Regions from separate parts of the Scandinavium sp. UTDF21-P1B genome, predicted to be linked through region 1. Evidence: predicted binding sites of a transcription regulator. Region 1 holds the regulator's gene; each other region holds the start of a gene.
What was found. The regulator CRP, encoded in region 1, controls carbon source genes, mostly activating them, when cyclic AMP is high. The targets are predictions, from matches to a motif close to ATGTGANNNNNNTCACAT.

Region 1 (3,123 bases):
CTATGACGAAGCCGTACCGTGGAATCAGGTACCGGGCACCTTTACGCCGTGGCAGCCGCTTCCAGAACCCACCGACGTGCTGTTTTATGAAGGGCTGCACGGCGGCGTGGTGACGCCTCAACATGATGTGGCGAAACACGTCGATTTGCTGGTCGGCGTCGTGCCTATTGTGAACCTCGAGTGGATCCAGAAACTTACCCGCGATATGAGCGAGCGCGGGCATTCGCGTGAAGCGGTAATGGATTCCGTCGTCCGCTCCATGGAAGACTACATCAACTTCATTACCCCACAGTTTTCCCGCACGCATATCAACTTCCAGCGCGTACCGACAGTAGATACCTCAAACCCGTTTGCCGCCAAAAGCATCCCGTCGCTGGATGAAAGCTTTGTGGTGATCCATTTCCAGAACCTGGGCGACATTGATTTCCCCTGGCTGCTGGCGATGCTGCAGGGCTCATTCATTTCTCACATGAATACATTGGTGGTGCCGGGCGGGAAGATGGGGCTGGCGATGGAGCTGATTATGACGCCGCTGGTCGAGCGGTTAATAGAAGGTCGGGCGATATAAATTGCAAAACCTTCTCTGAAGAGAAGGTTTTTAATGTTTGCTCCCTCTCCCACGGGGAGAGGATCGGGGTGAGGGCATCAGGCCGTAGAGGGCATTACCCTTCCACCACTTCAAACGAGTGGGTGATTTTCGCCGCTTTCTCCAGCATCAGCGCCACAGAGCAGTATTTTTCCGCAGACAGATCCACCGCACGCGATACCGCAGCTTCTTTCAGATCTTTACCGGTCACGATGAAGTGCAGGTTGATGTGGGTAAACAGGCGCGGCGCTTCCTCGCGACGCTCTGAAGTGAGCTTCACTTCACAGTCCGTCACGTCATGACGGCCCTTTTGCAGGATGGAAACAACGTCTATCGCACTGCACCCCCCTGCTGCCATCAGCACCATTTCCATCGGGCTTGGCGCTTTATCCCCGGAGTTGCCGTCCATCAGGATCTGGTGGCCAGAAGCTGACTCACCGAGGAAGGTTAAGCCTTCAACCCATTTCACACGCGCTTGCATAATTGTTAACTCCAGAGTTGCAATTTTCCTGACAGATTACGCGCACATAACAAATCTCGCAACGGAAGGCGACGTGCGTCATGCTGAAGCGAGACACCAGGAGACACGCGGCAAAAGCTATGCTAAAACAGTCGGGATGCTACAGTAATACATTGAAGTAATGCATGTATGCAGAGGACATCAGACAACAGGCTGCAGTCAAATCCGACAGCCGACTTCCCAGGTACAGGGAAGGATATGAATGCAAAGCCAGTGGCAGTGTCGTGTCTGCCGCTGGAGTCAGCTTATAACAGAGGATAACCGCGCATGGTGCTTGGCAAACCGCAAACAGACCCTACCCTTGAATGGTTCTTGTCTCATTGCCATATTCATAAGTACCCCTCCAAGAGCACGCTGATTCACCAGGGTGAAAAAGCAGAAACGCTGTACTACATCGTGAAAGGCTCTGTGGCAGTACTCATCAAGGACGAAGAAGGCAAAGAGATGATTCTCTCTTACCTCAACCAGGGCGATTTCATCGGTGAGCTTGGCCTGTTCGAAGAAGGCCAGGAGCGTAGTGCATGGGTCCGGGCGAAAACCGCCTGTGAAGTGGCTGAAATTTCCTATAAAAAATTCCGTCAGCTTATCCAGGTGAATCCGGATATTCTGATGCGCCTCTCTTCTCAGATGGCACGTCGCCTGCAGGTCACTTCTGAAAAAGTAGGTAACCTTGCCTTCCTCGACGTTACCGGTCGTATCGCGCAGACGCTGTTGAACCTGGCAAAACAGCCCGATGCCATGACCCACCCGGACGGTATGCAAATCAAAATCACCCGTCAGGAAATCGGTCAGATCGTGGGCTGCTCCCGTGAAACCGTTGGCCGTATCCTGAAAATGCTGGAAGATCAGAACCTGATCTCCGCGCACGGCAAAACCATCGTCGTTTACGGCACCCGCTAAGTTCGCTTGACGGCGTATTGCTCCTGCAGTACGCCGTTTTTGTCTCTACTGCTATTGCTATGTGGCGCAGGCTAATTTATCACCCGGAAATTAACTACGCACTGCGGCAAACCCTGGTGTTATGCACCCCTGTGGCTATCGGCCTGGTGCTGGGGTATCTCAAGTACGGTCTGCTGTTCTCCTTAGTCCCGGCCTGCTGCAACATTGCCGGTCTCGACACGCCCCACAAGCGCTTCTTTAAACGCCTGATTGTTGGTGGTTCGCTGTTTGCCGGATGCAGCCTGGCGGTACAGCTGCTGCTGGCACACACCGTGCCGCTGCCCTTAATTCTGACCGTCCTGGCAATGACCCTGGGCGTTACCGCCGAAATCAGTTCGCTGCATGCGCGTCTGCTGCCCGCATCGCTGATCGCCTCGATTTTTACGTTGAGCCTCGCGGGTAACATGCCTGTCTGGCAGCCGCTGCTTATCTACGCGCTGGGCACGCTGTGGTACGGGCTGTTTAACTGGTTCTGGTTCTGGATGTGGCGCGAACAGCCCCTGCGCGAGTCCCTGAGCCTGCTTTACCGCCAGCTGGCCGATTACTGCGAAGCCAAATACAGCCTGCTGACCCAGCACACCGATCCGGAAAAAGCGTTGCCACCGCTGCTGACTCGCCAGCAAAAGGCCGTTGATCTCATTACCCAGTGCTATCAGCAGCTGCATATGCTCGCCGCTAACAAAAACCACGATTATAAACGCCTGCTGCGCGCCTTTCAGATGGGGCTCGATTTACAGGAGCACATCTCCGTCAGCCTGCATCAGCCCGCCGAGGTGCAAAAGCTGGTCGAGCGTAGCCACGCCGAAGCGGTGATCCGCTGGAACGCACAAACCATCGCCGCACGTCTGCGGGTGATGGCCGATGACATTCTGTATCACCGCTTTCCGCTACGCTTTAGCATGGATAAGCAGATCGGCGCGCTGGAAAAGATCGCCCGCCAGCATCCGGATAATCCCGTCGGGCAGTTTTGCGTCTGGCACTTTGGCCGCATTGCGCGGGTACTACGCATGCAAAGACCGCTCTACCCACGCAACCTGATGGCTGATAACGAGCGACGCCTGCCGCTGTTTGCCGCGCT
Region 2 (3,123 bases), on a different contig from region 1:
CGAACCGTTCGCTTTCAACTCCTGGAACTGGCTCCAGCTGGTGTAGGTCGCGCTGTAGTGGATAGCCCACTGCGGTGCCACTTTGTTATAACCGGACAGCTCCCACATTTCCGGCAGGTTCAGGGTCAGAGAACCATCGACGGTACGACCGTCGGTGCCCGCTGGCAGGCCGAAGTTGCCGAGGATCTGGTTATAGGCAGACGGCAGGTCGCTCTTGTATTCACCTTTGTCGAAGTCCACTTTGACTTCAGAACGGTAGGTGAAGCCGTAACGGTTATTTTTGTCCAGTTCATACAGGATACCGGCGTTCCAGCCGAAGCCCCAGTCGTCACCCTTCAGGCGAGCAATCTGAGTATCCGCTGGGATCTGCGCGACAGCACCAGCCAACTGCGGGTTAGAGTTCAGCGCACCAGAACCAGCAACAATCTGGCCCAGGTCACCTGCATAACGCTCAATTTTCGCCTTAGCATATACAGCATCAAAGCCGAGGCCGAAGCTCCATGCGCTGTTGAGGCGATATGCCGCACTCAGGTTCAGGTTCGCGGTGGTCAGATCGGTTTTACCGCCCACGCTTCCCGCCGCGTAGTCGCTGTTGTATTCAGTTGCCAGGCCATAGTTAGAGGTGACGGATGCACCGAAACCAAATTGATCGTTAACAGGCATGACAAAGTGTAAGTTAGGTACCCAGGCAGATGGCGCGATGTTATCGGCGCTGGTGCTCTTGCCTGTCGGGGATTTACCGGTGATGTTGACATCCGGATCAATGTACACGCCACCGATAGACATCTGTGGGCGGTCATACATCATGATCAGCGCCGGGTTACGGCTGGCGTTGCCTGGATCGTCGGCGATAGCGCCTTCACCAGAATACGCACGCCCTAAGCCGGAGGCTGAGAATTCATTTAACTGGAAGCCTGCGGACCAGGCCTGGGAGGAAACAAGTGCCACTGCAACTGCGAGAGCAGATTTTGTAAAGCGGGTTTTTTGGCTCATGACCATAACCTCAATTGAGTTATTTTTATGCAAAATTTGTTACATGCCGTAACAGAAGCGCGAAGTGTAGGGTCTGTGTTACGTCAGAGAAATCAGACCAGTGCCGAGAGTATAGGTCTGACCAGACGGAATGTTGCAAGTTTGTTTATAAGTTTTTTCATGTGTGATCTAAGAAACATGATCCATCTGGCAAAATTGCCGCCAGAAAGGTTCACCTGAGAAGGGGATTTTTGTTTTAGATCATTTTTAATTGTGATTTAGGTCACTTAAGGCCGCGGAAAGTAATATCGACTGGAGACGCCAGGGGCTGGGGCGTAAAATAAAAGCATTGTTTATCTGGCACCCTGAGTGCGAATACAGAGGAAATCTACGATGAGTAAATGCAGTGCTGATGAAACCCCGGTTTGCTGCTGTATGGATGTTGGTACCATCATGGACAACACCGACTGCACCGCTTCTTACAGCCGCGTTTTCGCTAACCGTGCTGAAGCCGAAGAAACTCTGGCGGCGCTTAGCGAAAGAGCACGCGGTGTGGAATCCGATCCATGCAAAATCACTTCTACTTTTAAAGAAGTTGAAGATGGCGTGCAGCTGGATATCGATTTCGTGTTCTGCTGCGAAGCGGAAACCCTGATTTTCCAGCTCGGTCTGCGTTAATCCCTTCTTTAAAACGGCCCTGTTGAACAGGGCCGTTTTCTTTTTTATCTCAATGTGTTTTGGCTCTCACTTTTTGGCTTCCCCCATTGGCTGGATGTAAAAAATTAGTTAAGACTGTTATCAGGTCAGACCACTTTTTTACATTATCAGGGGAAGGTTATGAGTCAGGCATTATCGCTTGTCACCCGTCAGGGCGATCGCATTGCCATTGTCAGCGGGCTACGCACGCCTTTTGCACGCCAGGCGACGGCATTCCACGGCATTCCGGCGGTCGATCTCGGTAAAATGGTTGTGGGTGAACTGTTGGCTCGCAGCGAAATTCCCCCCGAAGTTATCGAACAGCTGGTTTTCGGCCAGGTGGTGCAGATGCCTGAAGCGCCCAACATTGCCCGCGAAATCGTGCTCGGCACCGGCATGAGCGTTCATACCGACGCCTATAGCGTAAGTCGTGCCTGCGCCACCAGTTTCCAGGCTGTCGCCAACGTGGCGGAAAGTTTGATGGCTGGCACCATTCGCGCCGGGATCGCCGGCGGGGCAGACTCTTCTTCTGTATTGCCGATAGGCGTCAGCAAAACGCTGGCCCGCACGCTTGTTGATGCCAACAAGGCGCGTACGCTCGGGCAAAAACTTAAACTCTTCTCCCGCCTGCGGCTGAAAGACCTGGCTCCGGTACCGCCAGCCGTTGCCGAGTATTCCACCGGGCTGCGCATGGGCGATACCGCCGAGCAAATGGCGAAAACCTGGGGGATCACCCGCGAGCAGCAGGATGCGCTGGCGCATCGATCGCATATGTATGCCGCCAAAGCCTGGGAAGAGGGCAAGCTCGCGGATGAAGTCATGACGGCCTACGCGCCGCCGTTTCGCGAGCCGCTGGAAAAAGATAACAACATTCGTGGCAACTCCACGATTGCGGACTACGCCAAACTGCGCCCGGCATTTGACCGCAAGCACGGCACGGTAACCGCTGCTAACAGCACGCCGCTCACCGATGGTGCTGCCGCCGTGATTCTGATGACGGAGTCCCGCGCTAAAGAGCTTGGCCTCAAGCCTCTGGGCTATTTGCGCAGTTACGCGTTTACCGCGATTGACGTCTGGCAGGACATGCTGCTGGGCCCGGCGTGGTCGACGCCGCTTGCGCTCGAGCGAGCAGGGCTGACGATGGCGGATTTAACCCTCTTTGATATGCATGAAGCCTTTGCCGCACAAACCCTGGCGAACGTCCAGCTCATGGCGAGCGAACGTTTTGCCCGCGACGTGCTGGGCCGTAGCCATGCGACGGGCGAGATCGACGACAGCAAATTTAACGTGCTTGGCGGCTCGATTGCCTACGGGCATCCTTTTGCCGCTACGGGCGCGCGCATGATCACCCAAACGCTGAACGAGCTCCGCCGTCGCGGCGGTGGCTTTGGCCTTGTCACCGCCTGTGCGGCCGGTGGACTTGGTGCGGCGATGGTTCTGGAGGCCGAATAATGG
Region 3 (3,123 bases), on a different contig from region 1:
GGTTTTTACTCATCGGTTTACCCATAATGCCCAGGCCAATAAAGCCCACTTTCATCGTCATCTTCTGTTCCTTCTCAATTACGGTGGTGGTTATTTTTTAAAGGCGTCAGCCAGCTTTTGCGTGGCGGAGCGGAATACGCCGAGATCGCTGCCGACGGCAACGAAGGTTGCTCCCCACTCCAGATAGCGACGGGCGTCGGCCTCAACGGGCGCCAGAATACCGCTCGGTTTACCATGCGCTTTGGCGCGCGCGAAGATGTGCTGAATGCATTTCTGCACCTCAGGATGCGACGCGTTGCCAAGATGGCCGAAGGCCGCGGCCAGATCGCTCGGACCGACAAATATGCCGTCCACGCCGTCAGTAGCCGCGATAGCATCGACGTTGTCCACCCCTGTCTGGCTTTCGATCTGCACCAGAACGGAAATGTTGTTGTTCGACTGAGTGAAATAGTCCGGCACGGTGCCAAACATATTGGCGCGGTGTGATACCGACACGCCGCGGATCCCTTCAGGCGGATAACGCGTGGAGGCTACCGCAAGAATGGCTTCTTCTTGCGTTTCGACAAACGGGATCAGGAAGTTATGGAAGCCGATATCCAGCAGGCGCTTAATAATGACCGGTTCGTTAGTTGGCACCCTCACCACCGGGGCGCTTGAGCTTCCCTTCAGCGCCATCAGCTGTGGAATAAAAGTCGAGATATCGTTGGGGGCATGCTCTCCGTCCAGCACCAGCCAGTCGAAGCCAGCCAGCCCCAGTACTTCAGTGCTGATTGGGTTCGCCAATGCTGACCAGCAGCCAATCTGAATCTGATGTGCCGCCAGCGCAGCCTTGAAGGTGTTCGGAAATAATCCGTTCGTCATGATTTCAGCCTTTGGTTATTTTATTCGTCAGTCAGTGAACCCCACGCCCTTCTTATTTATCTGCCGCCCAATGCGCAGGCTCTGAAATAAAAACCTGTTCAGTATAAGCAGCCCTGAAGAGTCGCGCATTGTGCAGGAAACCAATATCTTTACCCGTTTCTTTCATTGTCCTGTGCATCTGCACACCCTGATACGCGCTGCGCCACAGAACGTGATATTGCTGGCCCGGCTAGGTTTCCGGCGGCTTATTGAGTGATAGCGATCACATTTTCCCGTGCATTCCCCCGGCATATTGGCGGCTCTTCATTTTCTTTATTTCGCTGTCTCTTTTCATACTGGAGAAAACGGAACAATGGCTGATATCGAAATCCGGGATAAGGCACCGCAGGCAATTTATATCAAAGTGCATGCCGCTGATAACGTCGCCATTATTGTTAACGATAATGGGCTAAAGGCAGGAACCTGTTTTGCCGACGGCCTGACGCTGGTGGAGCATATTCCTCAGGGCCATAAGGTCGCGCTGGAGGCTATTCCATGCCACGGCGAAATTGTCCGCTACGGCGAAGTCATTGGCTATGCGGTGCGGGATATCGCACAAGGCAGCTGGATTGATGAATCTACCGTCGCTCTGCCGGAAGCGCCGCCGCTGGCAACCCTGCCATTAGCCACGCGGGTGCCAGAGCCATTGCCTGCCCTGGAAGGCTATACCTTCGAAGGTTATCGCAATGCAGACGGCAGCGTCGGCACTAAAAATCTGCTTGGTATTTCCACCAGCGTCCACTGCGTGGCGGGCGTTGTGGATTTTGTGGTGAAAATTATCGAGCGCGACTTACTGCCTAAATACCCTAACGTCGACGGCGTGGTTGGCCTCAATCACCTCTACGGCTGCGGCGTGGCTATCAATGCGCCCGCCGCCATCGTGCCGATTCGCACCATCCACAATATCGCCCTGAACCCTAATTTCGGTGGCGAAGTGATGGTCGTCGGGCTTGGCTGTGAAAAGCTTCAGCCGGAGCGGCTGCTACAGGGGAGTGAAGATGTACAGGCCATTCCGGTGGACGGCGCCAGCGTTGTGCGTTTGCAGGATGAGCAGCACGTCGGTTTTCGCTCAATGGTCGACGATATTTTGCAGGTCGCCGAACGACATCTGGCTAAGCTCAACCAGCGCCAGCGCGAAACCTGCCCGGCATCTGACCTGGTGGTCGGCATGCAGTGCGGCGGCAGCGATGCCTTCTCCGGCGTCACCGCCAACCCGGCTGTCGGCTACGCCTCAGATCTGTTGGTCCGCTGTGGCGCCACGGTGATGTTCTCGGAGGTGACTGAAGTGCGCGACGCGATTCACCTGCTCACGCCGCGCGCCATTAACGAAGAGGTCGGCAAACGCCTGCTGGAGGAGATGGCCTGGTACGATAACTATCTCGATATGGGCAAAACGGACCGCAGCGCCAACCCTTCGCCCGGCAATAAAAAAGGCGGGCTGGCGAACGTGGTAGAAAAAGCATTGGGATCGATTGCCAAATCCGGGCAAAGCGCGATTGTCGAAGTGCTCTCTCCGGGGCAGCGCCCGACGAAGCGTGGCCTGATATACGCCGCCACGCCCGCCAGCGACTTCGTCTGCGGCACGCAGCAGGTCGCCTCCGGGATAACGGTTCAGGTGTTTACCACCGGGCGAGGCACGCCTTACGGCCTGATGGCGGTGCCAGTCATCAAGATGGCAACGCGCACGGCGCTCGCCAACCGCTGGTATGACCTTATGGACATCAATGCAGGCACGATAGCCACCGGGGAAGAAACTATTGAGGATGTCGGCTGGAGGCTGTTCCACTTTATTCTGGATGTAGCGAGCGGGCGCAAAAAGACGTTTTCCGACCAGTGGGGGCTGCACAATCAGCTGGCGGTGTTTAACCCGGCGCCGGTGACCTGATTGTCTTGCAGGCTTCCAGGCCGGGTATGCGCCAGCGCTACCCGGCTCTTCCTTTTCCAAATCCCGCAATTACGCCTTCACCTGCAACACCTCAATCCCCACACGCTGCAGCTCTTTCAGGCTTTCTGCCGGAATACCTTCGTCGGTGATGATCATGTCGATACGCGGGGTATCGATAATTTTATGCAGGCTGGAGCGATTGAACTTACTGGAGTCGGTCACCACGATGATGCGCTCGGCCACCTCGCACATCCGGCGGTTGAGACGAGCTTCATCTTCATTATGCGTGCTGACGCCGCGATCGGTGTCGATGGCATCCACCCCGAGAAACAGCATGT
Region 4 (3,123 bases), on a different contig from region 1:
TCGTACCAGGAAACCAGTTTCACAAAGTTGTCGTTCAGTGCGATACCTGCTTTAGCATCGAACACGGAAGTGCAAACTTCGCCGTTGAAATCGGTAGAAACAACGTCGTCTTCGGTGTAACCCAGAACGCCTTTCATTGCGCCTTCAGAAGCCGCTTTGATTGCTTTCTTGATTTCTTCGTAAGACGCTGCTTTTTCCAGACGAACGGTCAGGTCAACAACGGATACGTTTGGAGTTGGAACGCGGAACGCCATACCAGTCAGTTTGCCGTTCAGTTCTGGCAGTACTTTACCTACTGCTTTAGCAGCGCCGGTAGAGGATGGGATGATGTTCTGAGCTGCGCCGCGGCCGCCGCGCCAGTCTTTGTGAGACGGGCCATCAACGGTTTTCTGAGTTGCGGTGGTCGCGTGAACGGTGGTCATCAGACCTTCGATGATGCCGAAGTTGTCGTTGATAACTTTCGCCAGCGGTGCCAGGCAGTTGGTGGTGCAGGATGCGTTGGAAACGATGTCCTGACCTTCGTATTTGTCAAAGTTAGCGCCTTTAACAAACATTGGGGTGTTGTCTTTGGAAGGACCAGTCAGAACAACTTTTTTCGCACCAGCGGTGATGTGTTTACGCGCGGTTTCGTCAGTCAGGAACAGACCCGTTGCTTCAGCAACGACGTCAACGCCTGCTTCATTCCACTTCAGGTTAGCCGGATCACGCTCAGCGGTAACACGGATTTTTTTACCGTTAACGATCAGATGACCGTCTTTCACTTCAACGGTGCCGTTAAAACGACCGTGAGTGGAGTCATATTTCAGCATGTACGCCATGTAGTCAGCGTCCAACAGATCGTTGATTGCAACGATTTCGATGTCAGAACGTTCCTGAGCAGCACGGAAAACAATGCGACCGATACGGCCAAAACCGTTGATACCTACTTTGATAGTCATATATTCCACCAGCTATTTGTTAGTGAATAAAAGGTTGCCTGTAAAATTACAAAAACCTTACGCAGCGTCAAGCGGAATCGTGTCAATCATTGCGACAAATCAATCCTCTGCATAGCCTTTGCACGATTGACCGACTCACTCATCCATTGGGCCAAATTCCACATGGGGGCTGCGCCCGGAATTTTAAAGGCCATAAGAGATAAAAATGTGATTCAGATCACGATTATCTGGCGACCCTTTCGCAACGACTAAGTTTAGAACAAAAGTTCACGCTTCATTGTTAATGTTTTGTTAGAATCGACGCTGAAGTGGTCCTTAATACAGCGAGATGTGAGCCCATGACCAACAAACCTTCCCCGGAGCAGCTGAAAGGCTCGCTCAGCGAAATGCAGTTCTACGTGACGCAGAATCACGGGACCGAACCGCCGTTCACCGGCCGCCTGCTGCACAACAAGCGCGACGGCGTATATCACTGCCTGGTGTGCGATGCCGCGCTGTTTACCGCCGAAAGCAAGTACGACTCTGGCTGCGGCTGGCCGAGCTTTTATGAACCCGTCAGCGACACGGCGATCCGCTACCTGAACGACTCCTCCCACGGCATGCAGCGCACTGAAATCCGCTGTGGAAACTGTGACGCGCATCTTGGTCACGTATTCCCGGATGGCCCGCAGCCTACAGGGGAGCGCTACTGCGTGAATTCGGCTTCGTTGAGCTTCACCGATGAGCAAAACGGCGAGCAAACCAAGGGCTGAAGAAACGATTCAGCAAATTATTCCTGCGCTACGGAGTGAAGGGTGAATATTGAGCAAATGATCGACGGCATGTCAGAGGAAGTGTATTTGCGTCTGGCAACCGCCGTTGAGCTGGGAAAATGGCCGGATGGCATCGCCCTGACGGCGGAACAGAAAGAGAATTGCCTGCAGTTAGTGATGCTGTGGCAGGCGCGCAATAACACCGACGCGCAGCACATGACCATCGACACGCAGGGGCAGATGGTGATGAAGAGCAAGCAGCAGCTGAAAGAGGATTTCGGTATCGCACCGAAGCCGATTGCAACGCTGAAAATGCAGTAAGTTTTGTGATTTGATGCCCGGCGGCGCATTGCTTGCGCGGGCCTACAGATAGCGTTTGCCTGTAGGCCCGATACGGCGAAGCCACCACCGGGCACTCTGCTTTATCAGTGCTTAATCCCTAAAGACGTCGCCAGCTGCCTGGCTAACTGGTTGTGGTCATCCGCACCATATTCCCAGAACATCGCGCCGCCGAGGCCTTTCTCCTTGATGTATTGCGCTTTCAAATCCACCGAGCGTGGGTTTTCGTATGACAGCGCAAACAGCGGTTTCCCTTCAGCCGACTTCAGCGACAGCCACGGTACTTTCGCCTCATCATCCCACTGTTCGGTAAAGCGCTTCTGCGGATCGTGAATCAGCTTGTCGACAATGTCGTTGTACTTCACGTAGGTGTCTTTGCTGAGATCGAAGCCGAGTGATTTAAACAGCGCGATTTCCGCTGGGCCAAAATACGGTTGCGTGACCGGGTTCTTCTGGGCATCCGGCTTGCTCCAGTCGATACCTGGCTCAGTGGCTCGCTTCGGCACCCGGCCATAGAAACCAATACCCAGATTCATCTGCTCAGGCTTCAGCCCGGCCGCCAGATAGTTGTTCACCACGAAATCAGCGCTGTACTTATCCGCCTGCGCCACCGTAGGCCATGTTTGGGAGTCATACAGGTTGGAGTTAAAGTACTGTGTACCGTAGGCCATATCGTAAGTCATCAGGTTGATGTAGTTCAGATACGGCGCAATGGCCTTCACGTCGACCCAGCTTTTCGGACTTTCCGCATTCGCACCGAGTGCGACGGTGACCAGTTTTTCCTTCGGCAGCGCTTCACGTAACGCTTTCAGCAGGGCGGTGAAGTTGTCCTTGTCTTCCGGCTTTTTATCCACCAGCCCCCACGCGCCGTTGACCGGGTACTCCCAGTCGAGATCGATCCCGTCCAGGCCGTAGGTATTGACGATGTCATTTGCTGAACGGATAAAGACTTCGCGACTCTCTTTATCGTCCGCCGCGCCTGAGAACCCATGGGCTCCCCAGCCGCCCACCGACAGCAGCACCTTCAGGTTCGGGTTTTGCTTGCGCAGCTCAGGGATTTTTTTCAGGTCGGCGATCACTTTAGGCGACAGCCA

Region 2: a site for CRP is predicted at 1,244-1,261, ahead of AB1287_RS15110 (YfcZ/YiiS family protein). Genes of this name have one in related genera too.
Region 3: a site for CRP is predicted at 1,112-1,129, ahead of garD (galactarate dehydratase). Genes of this name have one in related genera too.
Region 4: a site for CRP is predicted at 1,144-1,161, ahead of msrB (peptide-methionine (R)-S-oxide reductase MsrB). Genes of this name have one in related genera too.

The regions. Positions count from the first base shown of each region.
Region 1 is NZ_JBFLVD010000018.1:297,299-300,421, reverse strand. It holds gene AB1287_RS16515 (phosphoribulokinase) at 1-568, shown strand, start outside; gene AB1287_RS16510 (OsmC family protein) at 663-1,067, opposite strand; gene crp (cAMP-activated global transcriptional regulator CRP) at 1,374-2,006, shown strand; gene AB1287_RS16500 (YccS/YhfK family putative transporter) at 2,066-3,123, shown strand, end outside.
Region 2 is NZ_JBFLVD010000017.1:189,697-192,819, reverse strand. It holds gene fadL (long-chain fatty acid transporter FadL) at 1-993, opposite strand, end outside; gene AB1287_RS15110 (YfcZ/YiiS family protein) at 1,366-1,650, shown strand; gene fadI (acetyl-CoA C-acyltransferase FadI) at 1,810-3,120, shown strand; gene fadJ (fatty acid oxidation complex subunit alpha FadJ) at 3,120-3,123, shown strand, end outside.
Region 3 is NZ_JBFLVD010000014.1:125,315-128,437, reverse strand. It holds gene garR (2-hydroxy-3-oxopropionate reductase) at 1-61, opposite strand, end outside; gene garL (2-dehydro-3-deoxyglucarate aldolase) at 91-861, opposite strand; gene garD (galactarate dehydratase) at 1,214-2,785, shown strand; gene AB1287_RS11380 (DeoR family transcriptional regulator) at 2,855-3,123, opposite strand, start outside.
Region 4 is NZ_JBFLVD010000015.1:382,379-385,501, reverse strand. It holds gene gapA (glyceraldehyde-3-phosphate dehydrogenase) at 1-938, opposite strand, end outside; gene msrB (peptide-methionine (R)-S-oxide reductase MsrB) at 1,277-1,690, shown strand; gene AB1287_RS14095 (YeaC family protein) at 1,733-2,011, shown strand; gene AB1287_RS14090 (glycoside hydrolase family 18 protein) at 2,116-3,123, opposite strand, start outside.